DNA from 3 places in the Pantoea sp. C1E2 genome. Region 1 is predicted to be linked to each of the others. Evidence: predicted binding sites of a transcription regulator. Region 1 holds the regulator's gene; each other region holds the start of a gene.

Region 1 (4,399 bases):
CCATCACCAGTGTGGTGTTATAGAGCGCCTGTTCTAATCCGGCCGAAACTACCAGGCTGGCAATAAAGCACAGGCCCAGTTGTAACAGGTTTTGTAAGCCTGCTGCTTTGCCTGTGGCGTGCGGGAAAGGCGCTAAGGCGCTGGAAACGACAATCGGATAGATGGCGCCATTAGACAGTGCCATACCGCAGAAAGGCAGCAGCAGTGCAATCAAAGAAGGCGCGGGCATCATCGCGACAACAAACAGACTCAAAATACTCAGGCTATACAGCACCAACAACCACGGCAGCAACTGTGATCCCTGATATCGGCTCAGCATCGCACGGCAACTAAAGCCACCAATCAGAAACGCAATAGTTTGTGGAATGTAGCTCAGACCAATATCGGCGGGAGTTAAACCCGCAGAAGCCAGAATAAACGGCGAACCGGTTAGCCAGGCAAAGAAACTGGCGGAACAGGCGGAGTAAATCAGCACGTTACCGCTGTAGATGCGCGTGGTGAGCAAATTCAGCCAGCCGGGTTGCGGCGTATTATCAGCTTTGGTTTTTTTAGGCGCGGCAAGCTGAAATGTACCGATGATCAGCAGCACGGTGATAATTGTCAGCGCGATAAAGATGCTACGCCAGTGGAAATGACCCATCAGCCACGCGCCCAGTAGAGGTGCCAGAGCGGGGGATAGGGCAACCAGCGGCATAATGGTGGCGAAAACTTTGTTGGCCTGGGCTTTGGGGTAGCGATCGACTACCAGCGCCTGCCAGCTTACGGCGGCGGCACACACGCCCACAGCCTGCACAAAGCGCAGTGCCAGCATCATGTTAACGTCGGTCACCCACAACATCCCGAGGCAACCCAAGGCAAAAATCGTTAAACCTGCCAATAAAATCGGTTTACGTCCAAAGCGGTCTGACAGCGGCCCCCAAAATACCTGTGCGCAGGCAAATCCACCGAGAAAAAGACTGAGGCTGGCGCTAATGGTGCCCGGCGCGGTGGCAAAGTCACGCTGCATATCTCCAAAAGCAGGCAGATACATATCCGTGGCGAGGAAGCCGAGCATGCTGAGCACGGCAAGATAGGGCATAAATCCTTTTGACGACAACATAGTGTTTCTCATTGGCAGATTGAACGCCGGGGAGTGTAAAAGAGTGCGTCATTCTTTGTGAAACGCTAATATTTGCGCAGTGCTGTTAAAATTTTTGAAGGCTAAAATATGTGGTCTGAATATGCGCTGGAAGTGGTTGATGCGGTCGCGCGCAATGGCAGTTTTAGTGCGGCGGCGCAGGAGTTACATCGCGTGCCCTCTGCCATAAGCTATACGGTGCGCCAGTTGGAAACCTGGTTGGCGGTGCCATTGTTTGAACGTCAGCACCGTGAGGTGGTTTTAACCCCGGCGGGCGAGCATTTTGTACGTGAAGGGCGATCTGTTATCAAAAAAATGCTGGCAACACGCAGACAGTGTCAGCAACTGGCGAATGGCTGGCGTGGACAGCTCAGTATTGCCGTGGATTGCATTGTAAAACCACAGCGTACCCGGCAGCTGGTGAAGGACTTCTACCGTCATTTTCCGGACATGGAATTGATCATCAGCTACGAAGTGTTTAACGGTGTATGGGATGCCCTGGCCGACGGGCGTGTTGATGTGGCGATTGGCGCCACTCAGGCGATTCCGGTGGGTGGCCGTTTTGCATTTCAGGATATGGGCGCCCTCAACTGGCGTTGTGTGGTCAGTCCCGGCCATCCCCTGGCGGCGCATAGCGATCTCAATGAAGAGGCGCTGCGTGCCTGGCCATCACTGGTGCTGGAAGATACGTCTCGCGCATTGCCAAGACGCATGACCTGGACGCTGGATAATCAGCGACGTCTGGTGGTGCCAGAGTGGGAAACGGGGATGGATTGTTTACAGGCGGGACTGTGCGTGGGGATGGTGCCGGGCCACCTGGCGCGGCCATTACTTGATAGGGGGGCGTTGGTTGAGCTATCACTGCCGCAGCCGTTTCCGGAAAGTCCCTGCTGCGTCAGTTGGTCAGAACAGCGCGCGTCACCGGCGCTGGCGTGGTTACTCGCTTATCTCGGCGATGCGGAAACGCTGAACCACGAATGGCTCAGCGAAAATCAGCCTTAACGGCGGTAATCGCGGAACGGACCGTCCCCCACGGAACGTCGCTCAATCAATGTTGGCTGCACCTCAATGGTCTGTGGCTCTTCGCGCTTGCTGGTGATGCGATCCAGCAGCATTTCGAGGGCCTTTTTGCCCAACTCCGCTTTCGGTTGGTGGACTGTGGTGAGCGCAGGGGTGAAATAACGGGCGTTGCGCACGTTATCATAGCCAATGACGGAGATATCCTGCGGCACGCGCAGTCCCATCTCATCGGCGGCACATATCGCGCCCATCGCCATGATATCGCCACCGCAGAACACGGCAGTCGGACGCTGCTTCTGATTGAGAATTTGCTGCATCGCCTGATAACCCGATTCTGGCTCGAAGTCGCCCTGAACCACCCACTCCGGACGCACAGTTACGCCGGCTTCGCTCATCGCCTGCAGAAAGCCTGCATGACGACCGCCGCCCGTGTTGCGTTCCATCTGACCCGGAATCGCACCGATATCTCGGTGGCCACGCTCGATAAGGTAGCGTCCGGCCAGATAACCGCCCTGGAAGGCGTTATCCTGCACGGTATCGGTGAAGTCGCCACGCGAGGCGCCCCAGTCCATGACCACCATCGGAATATTGCGGTTCTCTTCCAGCATCTGCAGCAGATCGGCAGGATACTCAGAGCACATCACCAACAGACCATCAACGCGCTTTTGCGCCATCATTGAGAGGTAAGCACGCTGCTTTTGCAGATCGTTATGCGCGTTACCCAGAATCAAGGTGTAGCCGCGTTCAAAACAGTGGTTTTCAACCGCTTCGATGATTTCGGCAAAATAGGGCGCTTCGCTGGACGTGGCTAACAGTCCCAGCGTTTTGGTGTGATTCACCTTCAAACTGCGCGCAACGGCGCTCGGCGAATAGTGTAGTTCTTTAATCGCTTCCCATACGGCGTTACGCGTTTCTTCTGCGACAAAACGCGTTTTGTTGATGACATGCGAAACGGTGGTGGTGGATACCCCAGCGCGTTTCGCTACATCTTTAATTGTTGCCATGAAAAAGGTACTCCCCGGCTTATCACAACTCACTGATAAGTATATTGTTAAACGTTTGCGTCTGCGAAGGGTTTTACGCCCTAAAATGGGGGGCAAATCTGCCGTTTCAGGCAGGGAAAATCACTTCAGCAGGCTGTAAATACAGCATGCGCAAAATCAGTTGCGCAACGAAAGGCGGCGATTCTAGCAAGCCAACGCGGATAAGACGAGATTTTTGCCCACCGCTGTGCGAAAATTGTTTTAACCCTAATAAATGTGTGACTAAGGAGTAGTGATGAGTACAGATCTAAAGCTGGCGCTAATGACCACGGTTGGCGCACTGTTGATGATTATTGCGTTTAGCTTTACAGCCATTCTTCATTAATACAAAACGCATCAATAAAAAAAGCCGGCACTGATTAAGCGTCCGGCTTTTTTTGTGGCCAATGCCACAGAATGTTGCGCAACAACTAGCGAATGGTTTTTGGTGTCATCATACGGCGCGCACCCACATAGTGTTTCTGCCAGTAGTCTTCGCCTAATGCGCTAATCTGAATGTCTTTACCAGTACGGGGTGACTGTATAAATTTACCGTTGCCGAGGTAGACGCCAACATGATCGGCCGTCCCGCGGTTATTAATGCGGAAGAACACCAAATCCCCTTTTTCCAGCAGCTCGCGCTTAATGGGCGAGGCATCGTGCAGGTGATACATCTCATTCGCCGTGCGCGGGAATTTGTATTTCACGAGATCTTTATAGGCATACCACACCAGACCACTGCAATCGAAACCGGTGTGTGGGGAAGTGCCGCCCCACTGATAAGGTTTACCCAACTGTCCCATCAGCTTCGTCATGGCGGTTTCACGAGCTTTCTGATAGCGCAGACGGTGGGTTTTGCTCATCTTGATGCCGGTCAGCCCCTGAACTTCATCATCCACATCAGCAGACTTTTTCGCGAGGCGTTGATGGCCATACTTTTTCGATGGCGATTTAAGCAGGGATTTTTTGCGGCTGGTTTTGTTTAAGGCGGTTTCGGTCTTAGTCTGCTTTTTCAGCTTGAGTTTCTGCACGGTAGTCGTCAGGCGAGACTTTTTAGCCGTTGTTTTAACCGGGCGTCGCTTGCGGCGCTCATCTTCGCGCGCACTTTTTTTCTCGGCATTATGCAAACTGGCATTAATCGGGGCATGCTGGGAAGCAGAAGCCACGTTAAAAAACAGTTGCGCAAAAGCCAGTATGAAAAGCGTAATCAGTAAACGCATAGTCCGGTTACAGGTTAAGC
Region 2 (4,399 bases), 1.5 Mb from region 1:
AGCCCATGCCGATCCAGGATTTGTAGATATGGTTCTGACTGGCAATGGCTTTCAGCTCTGCCAGCGCTTGCTGTTCGGTCGCGGCATCACCGACCGCAGGCGGGCCTGGCAATTGGATGTCAGCAGGCACGATGGCGCTGATCAGTGATTCCAGAGAGCTGGCACCAATCGCTTCCAGCATGGTGGCCTGCTGCGCGGGTGTAGGACCGATATGGCGCTCAATGAAAGCACCGTTATGTTCAAGCTGGCTGAGAGTCTGGGTCATTTGCAGTAAATCCTGAATCGGGCTGGGTTACAAAAATGGCATTAAATCAGGCAGATAAAAAAGAAGGCGCTGCAGTGCAGCACCTTCGATGACTACCGGTTACTCGTCGATAGCGCCTTTATAGGCATCGGCGTCAAGCATCGAATCAAGTTCTGAAACGTCGCTGGCTTTGATACGGAACAACCAGCCTGCCGCGTACGGTTCGCTGTTAACCAGCTCCGGTGCGTCGGCCAGCTCTTCGTTCACGGCAACGATTTCACCGCTCAGCGGCGCATAGATATCTGAGGCGGCTTTCACGGACTCCGCGACGGCACAGTCATCACCGGCAGCAAAAGTAGCGCCCACATCAGGCAGATCCACAAACACCATATCGCCCAGCAGTTCCTGCGCGTGTTCGGTGATTCCCACGGTGAAGGTGCCATCGGCTTCTTTACGTACCCACTCGTGACTATCCCGGTATTTCAATTCATTAGGCACATTGCTCATCGCCATTTCTCCTGAAAAATTACTGAGCGACCGGCTTGCCGGCGCGAACAAAAATCGGTTTGGTGACTTTTACCGGCATTTCACGATTGCGGATCTCTACAATCGCTTGCTCACCAATGCCCGCTGGCACACGTGCCAGCGCGATGCTGTAACCCAGCGTCGGGGAGAAAGAACCACTGGTAATGATACCCTGCTGTGGCTGACCTTGTTCGTCGGTGAAACGTACCGATAACCCGTTACGCAACACCCCTTTTTCGGTCATGATCAAACCCACCAGCTTCTCGGTGCCTTTTTCACGTTGCGCTTCTAACGCCTCGCGGCCGATGAAATCGCGATCGGCAGGTTCCCAGCTCACAGTCCAACCCATGTTGGCCGCCAGCGGTGAAACGCCTTCATCCATTTCCTGACCGTAGAGATTCATCCCTGCTTCCAGACGCAGCGTGTCACGTGCGCCGAGGCCAGCAGGTTTGACGCCTGCCGCTAACAATTTCTGCCAGAAATCGGCCGCTTCACTGTTCGGCATCGCAATTTCGTAGCCGGCTTCACCGGTGTAGCCAGTGGTGGCGATAAACAGGTTTTCGCTTTGCACACCAAAAAACGGTTTCATGCCCGCAACGGCTTCACGTTGTGCAGCAGTGAACAGCGTCTGCGCTTTTTGCTGCGCTTCCGGGCCTTGTACCGCAATCAATGCCAGATCGTCGCGTTCAGTAATTTCAACGCCAAACGGCTGTGCGTGCTGTTTGATCCACGCCAAATCCTTTTCACGCGTTGCGGAGTTCACCACTAAGCGGAAAAAGTCTTCGGTCATAAAGTAAACAATCAAATCATCAATGACGCCAGCCGAAGCATTCAGCATGCCGGTGTAGAGGGCTTTACCGGGCTGCGTCAGTTTGGCGACATCGTTGGCCAGCAGATAACGCAGGAATTCACGGGTGCGGGCACCGCGCAGATCGACGATGGTCATGTGGGAAACATCAAACATACCGGCATCGTTACGCACCACGTGGTGCTCATCCATTTGCGAGCCGTAATGCAGGGGCATCATCCAGCCATGGAAGTCCACCATGCGCGCACCGCATGCCTGATGCTGTTCGAATAGAGGCGTTTGCTGAGTCATAACCATCCTGTGAAAACAAGTGAGTGTGACGCGCCTGCGTCGCCTGTGCAGGCTGACGCAAACGTTCTCTTTGTGCTGAAGTTACCACCGAATGCGGCGATTAACCATAAGGAAAACGAGGGCGAAACAGTACCATCCCCTTAGCACACCTCAAACCCATGCCAGCACAAATCACTGCATTTTTGTGATTAACCACGCATAAAATACAATTAAGAACCACAAACACAGCCAGATAATGGAATGCGCACCTCAGTACGAATAAATGGTTCGGCGAGCCGCCAATATCATCATTAGTTAAAATAATGCGAATCAATGGGTAAAATTAGAATAAATCAAACGAGGCGCAATTTGGGTGCAGAGGCGCACCAGAGCAGTGCATAGGGGTTAAAAGCAGTTTAAGTACGGTTTTTTTAACTGACCCGCTGTGTCCCAGCAATCACGACATGAGCAATACCAGGATGGATTTCAGGTATGACGGGGCAGTGAATCAAGCAAAAAAAACGGCGCCTGAATCGGCGCCTTATGAGCGGGATTTAACGAATCCAGCTGGGCATATCATTGAGCCCCATGGCCTGCTTCAGCATCATCGGTTTGACACCCGGCAATGTGTCGGCCAGTTTCAATCCCACATCGCGCAGCAGCTTTTTCGCTGGGTGAGTACCGGCGAATAACTCGCGAAATCCCTGCATCCCCGCCAGCATCATCGCTGCGCTGTGTTTGCGGCTGCGCTCATAACGGCGCAGATACAGGTGCTGCCCGATATCTTTGCCTTCCTGATGCAGACGGCGGATCTCACCGATCAGTTCAGCGGCATCCATAAAGCCAAGGTTTACGCCCTGCCCGGCCAGCGGGTGAATGGTGTGCGCGGCGTCGCCCACTAGTGCCAGGCGGTGCGCGGCAAAGTTACGGGCATAGCGCGCCATCAACGGGAAGGTTTTGCGCTCGCTTTCCACATGGCACAAGCCAAGGCGCATATCGAAGGCAACCGACAGATGCTGGTTGAACAGCGCTTCAGGCATAGACTGCACGCGGGCCGCTTCCTGCGGCGACAGCGACCAGACGATGGAACACAGGTGCGGGTCCTGCATCGGCAGGAACGCCAGAATACCGTCGCCATGGAACACCTGACGCGCAATCGCATCGTGCGGCATATCGGTGCGAATATTCGCGACCAGCGCGTGATGATCGTAATCCCAGAAGGTAATCGGGATATCGGCTTTATCACGCAGCCAGGAGTTTGCGCCATCAGCGGCAATCAGCAGGCGCGCACTCATCATGCTGCCGTCCTGTAACGTGACAAAGGCTTCATTGTCGCCAAAGGCCACCTGCTGTAACTGCGCAGGCGCGAATAAGGTGATGTCGCTGCACTGGCTGGCGCGCTGCCACAGTGCGCTGTGAATCACCTCATTTTCAATAATATGGCCGAGATGGGATAAGCCTTGCTGCTCATCATCAAAGCTGATGGAACCAAAGCTGTCCTGATCCCACACTTCCATGCCGTGATAGGCGCTGGCACGCAACGCCAGGATGCTGGACCAGACGTCCAGTTTTTGCAGCAGGCGTTCGCTGGCAGCGTTGATCGCCGAGACGCGAATTGACGCGGCGCTCGCCGGATCAAATTGTGGCTCAGGTGCTTTTTCCAGCACGGCAACGCGCAGGCCGCTGCCCTGCAATCCGCAGGCGACGGCCAGACCTACCATGCCGCCACCGGCGATGGCCACATCAAATGTTTGCATTGCTGCCCCTTAATTCATGCTTAACGCTTTACCCAGCCGAGCGTACGCGCGGCAAGTGGGTTTCGCAGCCATGGCAGATGGTCCATTGCCACCAGCCCAAGATTTCTTCCCGCCACTAAGGGCGTATAACGGTTGGCAAACAGCCGCACCAATCCATCGGTCACGCCAATTGTCGCGGCGCGATCGGGTTGACGCCGTGCAGCGAAGTGCTGCAACACGCCATAGCTGCCTGTATCTTGCTGTTGACGATGCGCGCCTGCCAACGTTTCCGCCAGCGACATCACATCGCGCAATCCCAGATTAAAGCCCTGTCCGGCAATCGGATGCAGGGTTTGCGCCGCATTGCCCACCAGCGCCAGACGATGCGCCACCTGACGTTCGGCGGTTTGCAGCGCCAGCGGATAGACTTCGCGCTGGCCGACATGGGTGAAACGCCCTAAGCGCCAGCCAAACGCCTGCTGAAGCTCGCGCAGGAATGTTGCATCATCCCATTGTTTCACCGTCGCTTCTGCCTCAACAGGATGACACCACACCAGCGACATGCGATTACCAGACATCGGTAACAGCGCCAGCGGACCGTGCTCGGTAAAACGTTCAAATGCACGGCCCTGATGCGGCTGCTGCGTGGTGACGTTGGCAATGACGGCGAGCTGCTGATAATCGTCCCGTTGCCAGTTGATGCCACAGGATGCGGCAAGTGGTGAACGAGAGCCATCGGCAGCCACCAGTAATGCACCCTGTAATGCCTCACCGCTGTTGAGGGTTACGGTAACAGACTCTGCTGTGCGCTCCACC
Region 3 (4,399 bases), 1.3 Mb from region 1:
ATTCAAACTCGATGATGTGCGCGAAGCTCTGGCCGAAGTGGGCATCACCGGGATGACGGTCAGTGAAGTAAAGGGCTTTGGTCGCCAGAAAGGCCATACTGAGCTGTATCGTGGTGCAGAGTACATGGTCGATTTTCTGCCAAAAGTGAAAATCGAAATGGTGGTAGGTGATGACATCGTCGACACCTGCGTTGAAGCCATTATGAAAACCGCGCAGACCGGTAAAATCGGCGACGGCAAAATCTTTGTGTTCGATGTGGCGCGCGTGGTGCGTATTCGTACCGGTGAAGAGGATGAAGAGGCGATTTGAGCCCCTTCGCTAGCCTGTTTAAAAGCCTGCATTGCGCAGGCTTTTTTGTTTACAGCACTTTGTGTGGGCCAAAGACTTCATAATGGATGCGATCGGCACCGACGCCGGCATCAACCAACTGACGCGCGACAAACTGCATAAATGGCAGCGGTCCGCACAGCCAGAACTGGCGGTCAGCCTGATTCAATTCGCTGGAAATGCCCGCGAGATCCATTAATCCCCGCGCATCATAACGGCCACTGTCCTGGCTTTCAGGCTGGCGATACCAGATATGGCTGGAGAAGTGTGGCAGGCGTGCGCCTGTGGCTTGTACTTCATCCGCAAAAGCATGCTGCGAACCACATTCGGCCGCATGCAGCCAGTTAACCGCGCCCGCATACTGCTGCTCGGCCAGGCTGGCTAACATCGCCAGCATCGGGGTTTGACCCACACCCGCAGAAATCAGCGTGATCGGCGCTTTTGCTTCAGTCTGCAGATAGAAATCACCCGCTGGTGCAGCACATTGCACAATATCACCCACCTTCGCATTAGCGTGGAGCCAGCCAGAAACGCTGCCGTGCTCCTCGCGCTTCACCGCAATACGGTAGGATTTAGCGTTGGGTAAATGGGTGAGTGAATACTGGCGATGCTGGATATTCTCATTACCTTCAGGTCGCAGACTAACGGCCAGATATTGTCCGGGCAGAAAATCGGCTACGGGCTGACCATCGTTGGGTACCAGTTCAAAGCTTTTGATCACAGAGCTTTCATTGTTGATAGCGCGGATACGGAAGTCACGTGCGCCACGCCAGCCGCCGACTTTCTCTTCCGATTCGCGGTAGATAGCCTCTTCACGCTGGATAAAAACATCGGCAAGCACGCCGTAAGCTTTTCCCCACGCCTGCAAAACGTCATCGCCGGGATTAAGAAGCTCTTCGATGGTCGCCAGCAATGTTTCACCCACCACCGCATATTGCGCCGGCTGAATATTCAGGCTGGTGTGTTTCTGCGCAATCTTCTCTACCGCCGGCAGCAGCACCGCCAGATTCTCCAGGTTGCTGCCATACGCAACAACGGCATTAAACAGCGCCTCACGCTGATTACCGCTGCGCTGATTATTCATATTGAAGACGTTTTTCAGTTCCGGATGTTGCGTTAATAAACGCTGATAGAAATGTCCGGTGAGTTGCGGGCCAAGCTGAGCAATAGCGGGCAGGGATGACTTAACGGTAGCGATAGTTTGCGCATCTAGCATGGTGAATGCCTCACAGTGAAGTTAAACATGTATTTTAAATACATCTTATGATCGTTCACCTGGCCTGTAAATCCCCTGTTTTGCTTGCGGGTTAAGCACTGAAGCTGGAAGCTGGCCCACAAACCTGAAAAATATTCCCCTCCAGCGTGAGCAAATATCGTGATTTACAGGCTTGCAAAAATGCGTAAAAAACCCGTTCCAGCGCCGTGCCAATCGTTTGCGTAAAAAGAGGGGATTGGCGCTACCGTCACCTGTCAAAACCGTTTACACTGTTGGCCTTCGCCCCTTGCCGGGGCTTAAACTGCCGTTAAAAAGTTAGCTAGTCAGGAGATGCCGGATGTTAAAGCGTGATATGAACATTGCCGATTATGATGCCGAGTTGTGGCAGGCTATGGAGCAAGAGAAGGTGCGTCAGGAAGAGCACATTGAACTGATTGCTTCTGAAAACTACACCAGCCCACGCGTAATGCAGGCGCAAGGTTCACAGCTCACCAACAAATATGCGGAAGGGTATCCGGGCAAACGCTACTACGGCGGATGTGAATACGTTGATATCGTTGAGCAGCTGGCCATCGACCGCGCCAAAGAGCTGTTTGGCGCAGATTTTGCCAACGTGCAGCCACACTCTGGTTCTCAGGCTAACTTCGCGGTTTACACTGCGCTGCTGCAGCCGGGCGACACCATCCTCGGTATGAACCTGGCGCACGGTGGTCACCTGACCCACGGTTCTCCAGTGAACCTGTCTGGCAAGCTGTATAACGTCATCCCTTACGGCATCGACGAAACCGGCAAAATCAACTACGACGAACTGGCTGAACTGGCTCAAACCCATAAGCCAAAAATGATCGTGGGTGGTTTCTCCGCTTATTCTGGCGTGTGCGACTGGGCAAAAATGCGCGAAATCGCTGATAGCGTGGGCGCATACCTGTTCGTTGACATGGCGCACGTTGCCGGTCTGATCGCGGCTGATGTGTACCCGAACCCGGTTCCACATGCTCACATCGTCACCTCAACCACCCACAAAACCCTCGCGGGTCCACGTGGCGGTCTGATTCTGGCGAAAAACGGCGACGAAGACCTGTACAAAAAACTGAACTCCGCGGTGTTCCCGGGTGGTCAGGGTGGTCCGTTGATGCACGTAATCGCTGGTAAAGCGGTGGCGTTCAAAGAAGCGATGGAGCCAGAGTTCAAATCTTACCAGCAGCAAGTGGCTAAAAACGCCAAAGCAATGGTTGAGGTTCTGCTGGAGCGTGGCTACAACATCGTTTCAGGCGGTACTTATAACCATCTGTTCCTGATCGATCTGGTGAGCAAAAACCTGACCGGTAAAGAAGCGGATGCTGCTTTGGGCCGTGCCAACATCACCGTTAACAAAAACAGCGTACCAAACGATCCGAAGAGCCCGTTTGTGACCTCAGGTGTTCGTATCGGTACCCCAGCAGTCACCCGTCGTGGCTTCAAAGAAGCAGAAGTTCGCGAACTGGCTGGCTGGATTGCTGACGTGCTGGACAACATCAACGACGAAGCGACCATCGAGCGCACTAAGCAGAAAGTGCTGGATATCTGCGCGCGTCTGCCTGTGTATGCCTGATTTGGCACGCTGATGTGATGAAAGAGGATGGCGCTGGCCATCCTTTTTTTATGCGCGCTATCCGACCTTTTATTTCACTTTTTCCCAAGCGTCTGACAAAGTAGCGGCCCAACGGGCTGCGGGCGCAGCCGACATGCCTGTGGGAGGCAAAATGACCATCGGATCGGCCAGATGGCTGGGACTCAGCTACTTCACCTACTTCTTCTGTTACGGCATCTACTTACCTTTCTGGAGCGTCTGGCTCAAAGGTATTGGCTTGGATGCTGAAAAAATCGGCCTGCTGCTCGGTTGCGGTATGGTGGCGCGATTCGTTGGCAGTTTATTGATTGCCTCGCAGGTCAAAAATCCTTCTCAGCTGATTGTCGCTTTACGTTTACTGGCCTTAATGACGTGCCTGTTTGCTGTCGGATTCTGGTTTGGCGGCCAATGGTTATGGCTGCTGCTGGTCATGGTGGGCTTCAACCTGTTCTTCTCACCGCTTGTGCCGTTGAGCGATGCGCTGGCAGCGACCTGGACACAGCAAATCGGCCTTGCCTATGGCCCGGTGCGTTTATGGGGATCGCTGGCGTTTGTAATTAGCTCCGCACTGACCGGCATGTTAGTCAGCGCATGGTCATCACAGGCGATTTTGGTCTTACTGAGCATGGGTGTGCTGGTGATGCTGTCTGGCATGATGCTGCCGCCGGAAACGCGCCCGCAGGGCGATGCACGGCAGGGAGCCAGCGGCGGGTGGTCGGCGTGGCGCGATCTGCTGCGTGAGAATGCGGTGTGGCGCTTTATGTTGTGCGTGACATTGATGCAGGGGGCGCACGCGGCCTATTACAGCTTCAGCGCCATCTGGTGGCAGGAGGCGGGTTACTCGGCCACCGTGATTGGCTATTTATGGTCGTTGGGTGTGGTGGCCGAAATCGTGGTCTTTGCTTTCAGCAACCGACTGTTCCGCCGCTGGAGTGCCCGTGATCTGCTGCTGCTTTCGTGTGTCTGTGCGTTAGTGCGCTGGGTGATGCTGGGATCCAGCACCGCGCTGCCACTGTTAATCGCTGCGCAGATTCTGCACTGTGGCAGCTTCACCGTGTGCCATCTTGCGGCGATGCGCTTTATCGCCGCGCGTAAGGGCGCTGAGGTGATTCGTTTGCAGTCACTTTACTCTGCGCTGGCGATGGGCGGCGGGATTGCGGTGATGACGATGATCAGCGGCGTGCTGTTTACCCATTTACAGGGGCATCTGTTCTGGGTGATGGCACTGGTGGCGCTTCCGGCACTG

Evidence for each region. The regulator PurR, encoded in region 1, represses purine synthesis genes. The targets are predictions, from matches to a motif close to CANGCAAACGTTTGCNTG.
Region 2: the regulator PurR is predicted to act here: its motif matches at 1,923-1,940, upstream of gcvT (glycine cleavage system aminomethyltransferase GcvT).
Region 3: the regulator PurR is predicted to act here: its motif matches at 1,751-1,768, upstream of glyA (serine hydroxymethyltransferase).

Annotation. Positions count from the first base shown of each region.
Region 1 covers NZ_JBSZHT010000002.1:2,144,634-2,149,032, forward strand. Annotated here, with positions in the region: gene punC (purine nucleoside transporter PunC) at 1-1,099, opposite strand, end outside; gene punR (DNA-binding transcriptional activator PunR) at 1,208-2,119, shown strand; gene purR (HTH-type transcriptional repressor PurR) at 2,116-3,141, opposite strand; gene cydH (cytochrome bd-I oxidase subunit CydH) at 3,416-3,505, shown strand; gene ACXI0A_RS10505 (C40 family peptidase) at 3,591-4,379, opposite strand.
Region 2 covers NZ_JBSZHT010000002.1:3,690,175-3,694,573, forward strand. Annotated here, with positions in the region: gene gcvP (aminomethyl-transferring glycine dehydrogenase) at 1-265, opposite strand, end outside; gene gcvH (glycine cleavage system protein GcvH) at 365-751, opposite strand; gene gcvT (glycine cleavage system aminomethyltransferase GcvT) at 771-1,868, opposite strand; gene ubiI (FAD-dependent 2-octaprenylphenol hydroxylase) at 2,402-3,604, opposite strand; gene ubiH (2-octaprenyl-6-methoxyphenyl hydroxylase) at 3,625-4,399, opposite strand, start outside.
Region 3 covers NZ_JBSZHT010000002.1:3,449,389-3,453,787, reverse strand. Annotated here, with positions in the region: gene glnB (nitrogen regulatory protein P-II) at 1-310, shown strand, start outside; gene hmpA (NO-inducible flavohemoprotein) at 360-1,544, opposite strand; gene glyA (serine hydroxymethyltransferase) at 1,882-3,135, shown strand; gene ACXI0A_RS16475 (3-phenylpropionate MFS transporter) at 3,287-4,399, shown strand, end outside.